Regions from separate parts of the Nocardia sp. Tas62D01 genome, predicted to be linked through region 2. Evidence: riboswitches for the same ligand, from Rfam matches in the RefSeq annotation. Region 2 holds a riboswitch; each other region holds the start of a gene.

Region 1 (4,248 bases), 940 kb from region 2:
CAGGCCCAGCCATCGCGTTCCGCATCGGCGAGCGCTCCGTGCGAGACGGTTTCGAGCCCGCGCCGATGCAGCTCCGCTACCAGGTCCTTCGCCACGCCGACGTTTTCGTCCGCAGCTACCGAAATCCGCATACAACCAGGGTAGGCATTGAGCGGCGCCGCCACAGGAGGTCGCCGAGCGGGATATGACCGTGGTGGCTCCGCTCGGCGATAGGAACGCCTGGCCGAGGTGTCGCCCGCCTATCGCCAGGCCAGCGGGGGCCCCGGCTGGGCGCTTCGCTGCTGGTGCGGAGTGGGTCCTACCGGCGGGCACGCGCTCAGTCCGAATTCGGGAGGACACGCGGAAGCCGGTCACGCGGCCGCATGGAGCGTCGCGTGACCGGAACCCTCAGCTCAGTGCGTGGTCGAGATCATTCAACAGGTCGTCGACGTCTTCTAGACCGACAGAGATACGCACGACGCCGTCGGTCAGCCCGATGGTGGCGCGGCCCTCGGGACCCATGGCGCGGTGGGTTGTGGTGGCGGGATGGGTGATCAGGGTCTTGGAGTCACCGAGATTGTTCGAAATGTCGACGATGCGCAGACGGTTGAGCACCTCGAAGGCGCGCTTCTTGCCTTCGTCCGCGGGCGCGTTCAACTCGAAAGTGACAACGGTGCCGCCGCCGCTCATCTGGCTGGTCGCCAGCGCGTGCTGCGGATGCGATTGCAGGAAGGGGTATTTCACCCAGCCGACGGACTTGTCGCCCTCGAGGAACTCGGCGATGCGCAGCGCGGATCCGGTCGAATGACGCACCCGCAGCGGCATTGTCTCCAGGCCCTTGAGCAGGGTCCACGCATTGAACGGGCTCAGTGCCGGACCGGTATGGCGCATCAGGTTTTTCACCGGGCCGTCGATGTAGTCGTGCGGGCCGAGGATGGCGCCACCGAGCACGCGGCCCTGGCCGTCGATGTGCTTGGTGCCGGAGTACACCACCACATCGGCGCCGAGTTGGAAACCGCGTTGCAGCAGCGGGGTAGCAAAGACGTTGTCCAGCACCACTTTCGCACCCGCGGCGTGCGCGAGTTCGGTGACGCGGCGGACATCGACCAGCGTCTGCATCGGGTTGGCCGGGGTCTCGAAGAACACCGCCTGGGTGGGCACCGACAGCGCCTGCTCCCACTGGTCCAGGTCGTCGCCGTCGACGAAGACGGTCTCGATGCCCCAGCGCGGCAGGATCTCGTTGCACACCACGAAGCAGGAGCCGAACAGGCTGCGCGCGGCGACAAGTCGATCACCAGCACCCAGCAGCGCACCGAGCGCGGTGAATACCGCGGACATGCCGCTGGCCGTGGCGAAGCAGGCTTCGGCGCCGTCCATCAGGCGCAGCCGCTCCTCGAACATGGCCACCGTCGGGTTGCCGTAGCGGGAGTAGACGAAATGCTCGACGTCGCCGGTGAACGCGGCCTCGGCGGCCTCGGCGCTCTCGTAGACGAATCCGGAGGTCAGGTACAGCGCCTCAGCCGTCTCCTCGAAACCGGAGCGGCGCAGGCCACCTCGTACGCCGAGGGTCGCGGGTCCGACGCCGTTCGGCAGCGGCTTGTCGAAGGAGCCACCGGTGATCACGACTGCCTCCCAACGGCACAGTTCCGAGTGCGACACGGCGGTGCGAGCAACGCACGCCCGATCATGACTGCCGCCACGGCAGTCCGAGGGCGCGCCAGCCGGAGCCGCCGCGGTGGCCGGACTCGTCGAGTCCGCCTTCGAAGCCCTCTAGCACGTTGTAGGCCGGGGCGATCCCGAGACCGGTCGCGACGTTCGCGGCGTGCGCGGAGCGCTGACCGGAGCGACACAGGAACACGACGGGGGCCTCCGGGTCGCGGGCGTCGAGCGCTTCGCTCAGCTGCTCGGCGAATGCGCTGTTGCGGGCGCCGGTGCCGTCGACCCATTCGATCAGCACCGTCGGCCGCTCGATCGACGTCGTGTCGGGCACTCCGACGAAGCGCCATTCCGCCTCGGTACGCACGTCCACCAGGACGGCTTCGGGGTTGTCCCGCAATAACTCCCACGCCTGCTGTGGGGTGATGTCACCGGCATAACTCATCTGGACCTCCTGTGAATCCGCTCTTGCCGCACCTGGGTTCCGGTGTGCGGCCAGGTCGTCACCCGGAGCACCCCGCCGCGGCGGAGGGTTGCCGACCAGCAAGCCGGGGCTTGACGCTGGTTCTCATGACCTAGTCTGAGATTGCCTGGGTCTGGGTCGCCCTGTCAAACCCCAGTTCACGACACGCGATGATCAATGGCAGATGAGCCAGCGATCGCCGGTTCTGGCCAGATTCCAGGTCGCGGTGTCCTCGCGGCCGTTGAACTTGGTGGTGACCGTCGCCTTCGCCCGGTCTCCGTCGACCATTGGATTGTCGACTTTGGTTATCTCGACCGTCTTTCCGGTTTCTACGCCACCCAGCTGCTGCGCCAGCGACGACTTGCGCTCGTCGAAGCCCGCGCAGGCCACGCCGGGCGGTGGCGAGACATCGGTGCGACCTCGGGCGTCAGCGTAGTTGCGGACCGCCGCCGCGATGCGGTCGGCGTCTGTGACATTTTTCTCAGCCGGTGACAGCAGCCCGCCGAGCACCACCGCGACGATCACGATGCCCGCGAGTACCGCGGCCGCGATGAAGGGCCACGCGGAGCGGGAGTCGGTCTGATCGACCTCGATTACTTCGCCGTCTTCGGCGCCGGTTTGCTGATCGGTCATGCCACGATGATCCCTGGTCTGCGGGGTTATCCGGCGTTCGCCCCCGTCTTCGTCGACACGCCAGGAGCCGTTCGAGGTCACTACTCGGCGCGGCAGCCGTTAACGATGGCCGCGGAGTGGGTACGCAACGAAGGGCAGGCCGTTGTGGCATCCGGCGGGTCACCGCACCGGCGCGGGCGCCGTAGTGGACCACCGATAGAATTGCGAGACGGCCGCCTGCTGTCATAGCCAAAGGGCAGCGAGTCAGTGCCAGTGTCCGCATCGTCGGATGCAGCCAAAGTGGCGCGTCGAGTTAGCCTAGGCTAAGACCGACGTCATTAATCGTTTTCGACCATAAGGGTGCGCGTAAGAGATGACCGAACAGAGTGCAGGATCAACAAGCGGTGTACCCGGGCCCTCCGTGGTGACGCAAGCTGCCTCCTCCGGGCCTGACGCGCACACCGCCGAGACCCGCCCGCTCCGCATCGCGATCGTGGGCGCAGGGCCGGCCGGTATCTACGCCGCCGACGCGTTGATGAAGTCCGATGCCGACGTGAGCATCGACCTGTTCGAGCGCATGCCCGCCCCGTTCGGACTGATCCGCTACGGCGTCGCGCCGGACCACCCGCGCATCAAGGGCATCATCACCGCCCTGCACAAGGTACTCGACAAGGAGCAGGTCCGCCTGCTGGGCAATATCGACTACGGCACCGACATCACGCTCGATGACCTGCACACGTTTTACGACGCAGTGATCTTCTCCACCGGCGCGAACGCCGACCGCGCCCTCGACATCCCCGGCATCGGGCTCGACGGCAGCTACGGCGCCGCGGACTTCGTGTCCTGGTACGACGGGCACCCCGATGTGCCGCGTACCTGGCCGCTGGAAGCGGAAAAGGTCGCCGTGCTCGGCGTCGGCAATGTCGCGCTCGACGTGGCGCGCCTGCTCGCCAAGACCGGTGACGAACTGCTGCCGACCGAGATCCCGCCGAACGTCTACGAGGGCCTGAAGGCCAACGAGGCGATCGAGGTGCACGTGTTCGGCCGCCGCGGCCCGGCGCAGGCGAAGTTCACTCCGCTCGAGCTGCGCGAACTCGACCACTCCCCGACCATCGAGGTCATCGTCGACCCCCAGGACATCGACTACGACGAAGGCTCCGAAGCCGCACGCAGGCACTCCAAACAGGTCGACATGGTCGCCAACACTCTGGAGCAGTGGGCGATCCGCGACGCGGGCGACCGCCCGCACAAGCTGTTCCTGCACTTCTTCGAGTCCCCCTCGGAGATCATCGGCGAGAACGGCAAGGTCGTCGGCCTGCGCACCGAGCGCACCCAGCTCGACGGCACCGGAAACGTCAAGGGCACCGGCGTGTTCAAGGACTGGGACATCCAGGCCGTCTACCGCGCCGTCGGCTACCTGTCGCAGAACCTGACCAGCCTGCCGTTCGACGACCAGGCGGGCACCGTGCCCAACGAGGCCGGCCGTGTGATCGGCGACGAGAACGCCGACGGCGTCGAGCGCTACCTGCCCGCCACCT
Region 2 (4,248 bases):
GCCCGGTGGGGAGATGAAGAGCAGGAACGCGGCCAGGGTCCACCACCAGGACAGGTGTGGCAGCCACGGCAGCGAGCCGGACCAGCCCGCGATATTCCCGACGATCGCCAGCCAGGTGAGCCACTGCATTCCGGTGAGGGTGGACAGCGGGATGGTGGCAAGCACCTGGATCCACTGGGCGCTGAGCGGGGTCGGACGAACGGTGCGTATTTCGGTGGCGGCCGTCGGAGCGGTCTCGTCCAGCAGTTCGGCGAGTGCGCCGAGGCGGGGATGGTCGTAGAGGTCGGCGACAGTGACGCGTGGGTAGCGCTCGCGCAGCGCGGTGACCAGTTGTGCGGCCGCCAGCGAGCTGCCGCCGAGGTCGAAGAAGTCGATGTCGGGGCCGGTGACTTCGGCGCCGAGGATCGAATCCCACAGTCCGGCAACCCAGCGCTCGGTTTCGGTGAGGTTGTGGCTCGGGGTTTCGGTGGCGTTCGGCAGCGGCCATGGCAGCGCGTCCCGGTCGACCTTGCCCGAGGTGCGGGTGGGCAGTTCGGACACGATGGCGAGCCGGGGCACCAGCGGCTCCGGAAGTTGTTCCGCGAGTAGAGATCTGGCTGCCGTGATGTCGAAGTCGGGGGTGGTGCCGGTCAGGTAGCCGACCAGGATCTTGTTGCCCGCCTTGGTGGTTCGAATCGCCGCAGCGGCTCCGGTGACACCGGGCAGATGCTGTAGTGCGTTGTCGATCTCGCCGAGCTCGATGCGGCGTCCGCCGAGCTTGATCTGGTCGTCGGCGCGGCCGAGGAAGACCAGGCCCGCGCGGTCGTTGCGCACCAGGTCGCCGCTGCGATAGGCGCGCTCCCAGTCGAGTGATGGTAGGGGAGCGTACTTTTCGGCATCCATCGCCGGATCGAGATAGCGGGCGAGGCCGACGCCGCCGACCACGAGTTCGCCGGATTCGCCCTCGCCCACCGGATTTCCGGCGGGGTCGACGACGGTGAGATCCCAGCCGTCCAGCGGGAGACCGATCCGGACCGGGAAGCTGCCGTCGAGCAGCGCCGCGCAGGCGACGACGGTGGCTTCGGTGGGGCCGTAGGTGTTCCATACCTCACGGTCGGAATCCTCGTTCCCGGCAAGGCGTTCGGCGAGTTCCGGCGGCACCGCTTCGCCGCCGAAGATCAACAGGCGGACCGGGTCGAGCGCCTCGGCCGGCCAGCTCGCGGCCAGGGTGGGCACCGTGGAGACGATGCTGATCTCCCGGCGCACCAGCCAGGGGCCGAGGTCCGCTCCGGTGCGCACCAGGGCGCGCGGCGCGGGCACCAGGCAGGCCCCATTGCGCCAGGCCAGCCACATTTCCTCGCAGGAGGCATCGAAGGCAACCGAGAGCCCGGCGAGCACCCGGTCGTCCGGGCCGATCGGGGCGTCCTGGAGGAAAAGTCGCGCCTCGGCGTCGACGAACGCGGCGGCGTTGCGATGGGTGACCGCAACACCTTTCGGTGTCCCGGTGGAACCGGAGGTGAAGATAATCCAGGCGTCGTCGGCGGGGGTGGGCGCGTCGCGGTTCGGCTCGGAACCCACCGCGGTTGGTTCCGCGCCCGCCGCGGTCGGCTCGACGCCCGCGGCCGTCACGATCACGGTGACCCGGGCTTCGCCGAAGACCAGCCGGGCTCGCTCCTGCGGGTCGTCCGCGTCGACAGGTACGTAGGCCGCTCCCGCGTGCAGGATGGCGAGGATGGTGACGTACAGCTCATGGGTGCCGGATGGCATCCGCACGCCGACCCGGTTGCCCGGGCGCACGCCCGCCGCGGTGAGCCGGGTGACTCCGGCCTCGATCTCGGCCAGCAATTCTGTGTAGCTGAGCACGACGCGCCCGTCATCGATGGCGGCGGCGTCGGGGTGGGTGTGGGCGGTGCTGGCCAAGATGTCGACGAGGGTCCTGGCCTGCGGGGCGAGTGCGGTGCCCAGCAGTGGGTCGGGGGCTGATTTCCCTGCCGTCGGGCCCTCGCCCGCCACGGCGTCGACCTGCGGCTGCAGCATCACGTCCTGCCCACCTCTCATAGACCTGCCTAACGCTTCACGAGTGTTGTTTCACAAGAGGGTTACCAATGGGCAAACGCCATGGTGACCAACAGTCCACGGTACCCGCGGTACCGGCCCTTTGCGGTCTACTGAACCGGTCGGTCGGTCTGTTCAGCTGTCGTTATCGCGATGGGATGTCGTAACCGAGGCTTTGAGCGCCAGCCGATGCAGGCTCTGTCGTTCCTCCGCATCGAGGCGGGAGCAGCTCGAGACATTCCGCAACTGGGTTTGACGTGCGAGAATAGTGCCCGGCGGCGCCGCGCTCGCTGGGTCGGGTTTTCGAAGCTGATTGACAGCTGCACGGTGCGTCTGTCAATCTCGGATCAGGTCATGAGTACCAGCATCAAGCCCTGGCTAGCTGGTCGGCAACCCTCCTCCGCGGTGGGGTGCTCCAGGTGACGACCTGGCCGCCGCCCGACCGGGCGCGGCAAGCGCGGACTCGAATAGCCCCTGGTTATGGGTCCCATAGCTGACGGGATTTCGTGATGACTGCTGTTGCGGATAAGATCTGTGCCGCCCTCGCCCGAGTCTCCGGCGACGACCTGCGGGTGCCGCTGGTCCAGGGCGGAACGACCACCTACGCGAACTTCGACTACGCCGCGAGTGCTCCGGCATTGGCGCAGGTCACCGACAGAGTGCAGCAGCTGCTGCCGTTCTACGCGAGCGTGCACCGCGGTGCAGGCTACGCCTCGCGGATCTCCACCGACTGCTACGAGACCGCCCGCGGATCGGTGACGCGGTTCCTCGACGCCGCCGACGACCAGGTGGTGGTGTTCACCCGCAACACCACCGATTCGCTGAACCTGCTCGCGGCCTGCGTCCCCGGCGACACCGTGGTGCTGGATATCGAGCATCACGCGAATTTCCTGCCGTGGACCAGGCACGGGCGCCGCGTGGTTCGGGCCGCCGACACTGTCGACGAAACCATCCGATTGCTCATCGCCGAGCTGTGCAGCAAGCCTGCTGCGCTGCTGGCGATCACCGGCGCCTCCAATGTCACCGGCGAGGTGCTGCCGCTGGAGCGGCTGGCCACCATCGCCCACCAATGCGGCGCTCGAATCTTGGTGGATGCCGCTCAGCTGGCGCCGCATCGCCGAATCAGCCTGCGCGACACCGGGATCGACTACCTCGCGTGCTCCGGTCACAAGCTGTACGCGCCGTTCGGTGCCGGCGTGCTGGTCGGCCGTCGGGATTGGCTCGACGCAGCCGAGCCGTACCTTGCCGGTGGCGGCGCGGTCCGCGAGGTGTCCACCACCCGCGCCGATTGGGCCCCCGCCCCGCAGCGCCACGAGGCGGGCTCGCCGAACGTCCTCGGAGCCGCCGCCCTTGCCGCCGCCTGTGACGCGCTCTGTGCGATCGATCCGGAGACCCTCATCACCCACGAGCGCCTGCTCGCCGACCGCCTCCGCGCCGGGCTGTCCGCCATCCCCGGTGTGAACCTGCTGCGCATCTGGAGCGACAGCCCCGACACCGTCGGCATCGTTGCCTTCACCCTCGACGGTTTCGTCCCCGGCCACGTCGCCGCGTACCTCTCCGCCGAACACGGCATCGGCATCCGCGACGGCCGCTTCTGCGCCCACCCGCTGCTCGCCCGCCTCGACCTCGACGGCGCCCTGCGCGCCAGCATCGGTCTCGGCACCAGTTCCGCCGATGTGGACCGCCTCGTCAACGCCGTCGCCACCCTCGTCGAGTCCGGCCCCACCTGGGACTACGCCACCACCGACGGCCTCTGGAATCCCACCCCCGAGACCCGTCCCTTCTCCACCACCGATTCCGGGGCCGGCGCGGCACCCTGCCTGATCGGCTGACCGTCTCGGGTCGAGCTCGGCGCTACAGACGGCCCGCCGCTGATCGGGTCGGCGGCGGGGGTGTTCGGTGTTTCGGTCGACATTCGATTGCGGCGCTGCGTGATCGACTCGCGCGACCGCACAGCTCGACTTGTGGACGGGTCGATGATTGGAAAATGCAGGAACCGGAGCCGCTGGGACGAGCCCCCGATGAGCGACCGACTCGAGCGGGCAAGTCCGAACCCAGACCGACCAGCTGACCACCGAATGTCGACCGTCCGGGCGCGACTCGATCGACGGTGCTTCAGTCGCCGAGCGAAGTCGGGCGGTGGTAGCGGCCGTTGTAATAGAGCAGCGGCGCGGCGGCGGGCTTCTCGTCGGTGTTGTCGTGGACCCGGGTGAC
Region 3 (4,248 bases), 1.1 Mb from region 2:
CCGCGTCCGCGTCCGACATCGTGCCGGTTCATCGCCTCGGTGAGCAACACGTAGGTGGCCGGATCGAAACGGCTACAGAGCTTTTCGGCCTGATGATCCAGGTAGCTCTGCACCGCGTAGCGGCCGCCGCGCCACGGATCCTCGTCACCCTGCGCGTTGTTCTCGAAGCGGTGGTCGAGTTCGGCTTCGGTCCGGTAGGTCAGGTGCGCGATGCGCCTGGCGATGCCCATGCCGGTCATCGGGGCGCGATCGGTGTCGTGATAGTCGCCGCCCTGCCAGTCGGGATCGGCCTTGATGGCGGCGATTTGCGTTGTCTGCGTGCCGATCTGGTCGGCGGTGGCGCGCGCGCCGACCGCGAGCACCAGCGCCGAGGCCACCCGCTCCGGTGCGCCGACCATCCACTCCAGCACCCGCATGCCGCCCATCGACCCGCCGACCACCGAGGCCAGCCGGTCGATGCCGAGCAAGTCGAGCAGCGCCGCTTCCGCCGTCACCTGGTCCCGGATGGAGATCTCCGGAAACCGTGCGCCCCAAGGCTTTCCATCGGGTGCGAGCGAAGTCGGTCCGGTGCTGCCCTTGCAGCCGCCGAACACGTTCGTCGCGATGACACACCACTCGTCGGTATCCAATGGCGCGTCGGGACCGACCATGCCGTCCCACCAACCGGACATCGGATGGATGTCGTCCGGCCTACCGACGACATGTGAGTCGCCGGTCAGCGCGTGTTCGACGAGCACGACATTGTCCAGCGCGGGGGAGAGCTCACCCCAGCGCTGCACGGCCAAATGGACGTCCGGGACGACGGCGCCGTTCTCCAGTCGCACGTCCCCGATGGCGATCATGCCGAGCCGCCCGTCCGGCGGTGGCAGGGCCACCGCCGGAGCGGGACGAGCTGTAGTCGGTTCGGCGCTCACGGTCACGTCGTCGCCGCCGCGAAACCGGCTCGCAGATCGGCCAAAATGTCGTCGATTCCCTCGATGCCCACCGCCAGCCGGACCAGCCCCGGCCTGACTCCGGAAGCCAACTGCTCCTCGGGTGTCAGCTGCGAGTGCGTGGTCGACGCGGGGTGGATCACGAGAGAACGCACATCCCCGATGTTGGCTACATGGCTGTGCAGGGCTAATGCGTCGACGAACTTCTTGCCCGCATCGACGCCGCCGCTCAGCTCGAACGAGACGATCGCGCCGGGGCCCTTCGGCGCGAGCTGCTTGGCGCGCTCGTGCCACGGTGAGGACGGCAGGCCCGCGTAGGCCACCGATTCGACGCCCGGCTGGGTCGTCAGGAACTCGGCCACCGCCTGTGCGTTGGCGACGTGCCGTTCCAGGCGCAGGCTCAGCGTCTCGATGCCCTGGCTGATCAGGAACGCATTGAACGGCGATACCGCCGCGCCCAGATCGCGCAGCAGCTGCACGCGAGCCTTGAGCGCGTAGGCGGGCGCGCCCAGATCGGCGAACACGGCGCCGTGGTAGCTCGGGTCCGGGGTGGTGAAACCGGGGAAGCGTGCCTGGCCCTGCTCGTCACGAACGGTCCAGTCGAACGAGCCGCCGTCGACGATCACGCCGGCGACCGCCGTGCCGTGACCGCCCAGGTACTTGGTCGCCGAGTGCACGACGATGTCGGCGCCGTGCGCCAGCGGCTGGATCAGGTACGGGGTCGCGACCGTGTTGTCCACGATCAGCGGCAGTCCGTTGGCGTGCGCGATGGCGGAGATGCCGGGGATGTCGAAGATGGCGCTGCTCGGGTTGGCGATGGTCTCGCCGTAGAACGCCTTGGTGTTCGGCCGGATCGCCGCGCGCCACTGCTCCAGGTCGTCGGGATCCTCGACGAAGGAGACCTCGATGCCGAGCTTGGGCAGCGAGTAGTGGAAGAGATTGTAGGTGCCGCCGTAGAGATGTGGGCTGGACACGATGTGGTCGCCCGCGGCGGCGAGGTTGAGGATCGCGTAGGTCTCCGCGGCCTGTCCGGAGGCAAGCAGCAGTGCCGCCACACCACCCTCCAGGGCGGCGACGCGCTGCTCCACCACGTCCTGGGTCGGGTTCATGATCCGGGTGTAGATGTTGCCCGGCTCGGCAAGGCCGAACAGTGCGGCCGCGTGATCGGTGTCACGGAAGGCGTAGGAGGTGGTCTGGTAGATCGGGAGGGCGCGAGCGCCGGTGGTGCTGTCGGGGGCCTGCCCCGCGTGCACCTGCTTGGTCTCGAAGGACCACTGTGCCGGATCGGACGACGGGGTCGAATCGATTTCGGACGCGATGGGGTCACTCATGTCGTGCTCCAAAAGGGTTGTTCGCCGGAATTACTGGGTTATCGGGATGTGGGCGACAGACAACAACACATTGGGGATACCTCCTGAATTGCGCGCTTGCTCTCGACTTTCGGGAGCCCGGTCATCACCCGGAGCACCCCACCGCTACTGGAGGGTTGCCGTCCAGCGAGCCGGGGCTTGGCGCTGGCACTCATGACCTGATCGGCATCATAGCTGGCGGTCGGTCGACGACCGAAATCTATTGGTGAAATCACCGGGTTCCGGTGACCCGCGCGCCGCAGCAGGTGCGAACGAACTCGTCGAATGTCGAGGTGAGCGCGTTGCGGCCGGCCGCGGCCGCCGCCAAGGGGTTGTCCTGTTCGAACATGCCGTCCGAACATTCCATCCCGAGGTGGCCGATCAGCTGCCAAGCGCCGACGATCAGCCGCACCGGCAGCGCATCGGGCTGGGTGCCGAGTCGTTCGGCGACCACCGCGGCGATCGCGATGCTCTTGTTGTCGGCTTGCTCGAGGCTACGTGCGCTGACCGCCGGGCTGCTGCGCAGAATTCGCTGCATCTGCTGGAACTGCCGGAACGAGACCGGTCCGTTGCCTTCGGCGGCCTGGTCGACGACTTGCAGCAGCGCCTCGCGCAGCGCCTCCAGCTCGTTGCCGCCGAGCGGGAGCCCACGCAGCGTCTCGGCCACCGCGACGCCGAAGTCCTGTACCGGCCCCAGGACGATGTCCTCTTTGCTGTCGAAGTACCTGTTGACCGTGCGCGGTGATACGTCCGCGGCATTGGCGATCTGCTCGACAGTCGTGGCGTCGAATCCCTGGGCGTCGCAGAGGTCGAGCGCGATCTCGATGATGCGCAACCGAGTCTGCTGCTTCTTGCGCTCACGCAGGCCGGTCGGCGCCGGGTGTGCCGGGGCGCTGGCAGGGTTGTCCGCCGCGGCGCTCGCGCCGGTCGGCGTCGATGACTCGAGCATCTTCCCACTCTATCTTAACCTGCTGTTTTCATGTCCAGAACAGCCAAATGTCTGAGTGCGACATTTTTCTATTGACGACAAATGTCCGATGATGACAGGATAATCGCACTACTTCGAGTTACGAGGAGATCAAGGTGACCGAGACTGCGACAGCGGTAGACGTTCCCGAAAGACAGGGCAGTTCGGCGCGCTGGCTGGCCCTGGGGGTGATCGCATTGGCCCAGCTCATGGTGGTTCTAGATGCCACCATCGTGACCATCTCGCTGCCGTTCGCACAACGTGATCTCGATATCAGTGATGGCAACAAGCAGTGGATGCTCACCGCCTACACGCTGATCTTCGGCGGCCTGTTGCTGCTCGGCGGTCGGCTCGCTGACTACCTCGGTCGGCGTCGGATCTTCATCATCGGCCTGGTCGGCTTCGCGGGTGCCTCCGCCCTCGCGGGTCTGGCGCAGAACGGTGCGGAACTCTTCGCCGGTCGCGCCCTGCAGGGCGCGTTCGCGGCGCTGCTGGCGCCCGCGGCGCTTTCGCTGCTGTCGGTGACCTTCACCGAACCGGGCGAGCGGGCGAAGGCGTTCGGTCTGTTCGCGGGCATTTCCGCGGGCGGCGCCGCGCTCGGTCTGATTGTGGGCGGCGCGCTCACCGAGTACGCGTCCTGGCGCTGGTGCCTGCTGGTGAACACCCCGATCGCGCTCATCGCGTTGCTCGGCGCGCTGGCGTTCGTGTTGAAGGACGTGCCGACACCGCGCACCGGCGGCTACGACGTGCCCGGTGCGGTCACGGTGACCCTCGGGCTGATCGCCATCGTGTACGGATTCAGCCGCGCCGCCGAGGACGGCTGGCTGGCGGGCAGCACCCTCGGGCTGCTGATCGGCGGTGTCGTGCTGTTGGCGGTATTCATGGCGATCGAACGTCGTTCGGCGAATCCGCTGCTGCCGCTGCATATTCCGGGTGAGATCAACCGCGGTGGCGCGTTCCTCGCCGCGCTGCTCATCCCGATCGCGATGTTCGCGATGTT

The links. A riboswitch is a leader RNA that binds a small molecule or an ion and turns the genes downstream of it on or off. The one in region 2 is predicted to bind S-adenosylmethionine.
Region 1: it holds a riboswitch for S-adenosylmethionine, as region 2 does, so the genes downstream of both, ACV7NQ_RS14505 (rhodanese-like domain-containing protein) here and ACV7NQ_RS18840 (aminotransferase class V-fold PLP-dependent enzyme) in region 2, are expected to answer to the same signal.
Region 3: it holds a riboswitch for S-adenosylmethionine, as region 2 does, so the genes downstream of both, ACV7NQ_RS23200 (bifunctional o-acetylhomoserine/o-acetylserine sulfhydrylase) here and ACV7NQ_RS18840 (aminotransferase class V-fold PLP-dependent enzyme) in region 2, are expected to answer to the same signal.

What each region holds. Positions count from the first base shown of each region.
Region 1 is NZ_JBUYUZ010000001.1:2,942,175-2,946,422, forward strand. It holds gene ACV7NQ_RS14495 (RpiB/LacA/LacB family sugar-phosphate isomerase) at 1-131, opposite strand, end outside; gene ACV7NQ_RS14500 (O-succinylhomoserine sulfhydrylase) at 388-1,602, opposite strand; gene ACV7NQ_RS14505 (rhodanese-like domain-containing protein) at 1,664-2,080, opposite strand; SAM riboswitch class IV at 2,095-2,211, opposite strand; gene ACV7NQ_RS14510 (Rv0361 family membrane protein) at 2,273-2,731, opposite strand; gene ACV7NQ_RS14515 (FAD-dependent oxidoreductase) at 3,084-4,248, shown strand, end outside.
Region 2 is NZ_JBUYUZ010000001.1:3,878,571-3,882,818, forward strand. It holds gene ACV7NQ_RS18835 (Pls/PosA family non-ribosomal peptide synthetase) at 1-2,016, opposite strand, end outside; SAM riboswitch class IV at 2,385-2,498, shown strand; gene ACV7NQ_RS18840 (aminotransferase class V-fold PLP-dependent enzyme) at 2,544-3,866, shown strand; gene ACV7NQ_RS18845 (flavin reductase family protein) at 4,150-4,248, opposite strand, start outside.
Region 3 is NZ_JBUYUZ010000001.1:4,945,706-4,949,953, forward strand. It holds gene metX (homoserine O-acetyltransferase MetX) at 1-920, opposite strand, end outside; gene ACV7NQ_RS23200 (bifunctional o-acetylhomoserine/o-acetylserine sulfhydrylase) at 917-2,263, opposite strand; SAM riboswitch class IV at 2,351-2,461, opposite strand; gene ACV7NQ_RS23205 (TetR family transcriptional regulator) at 2,514-3,230, opposite strand; gene ACV7NQ_RS23210 (MFS transporter) at 3,365-4,248, shown strand, end outside.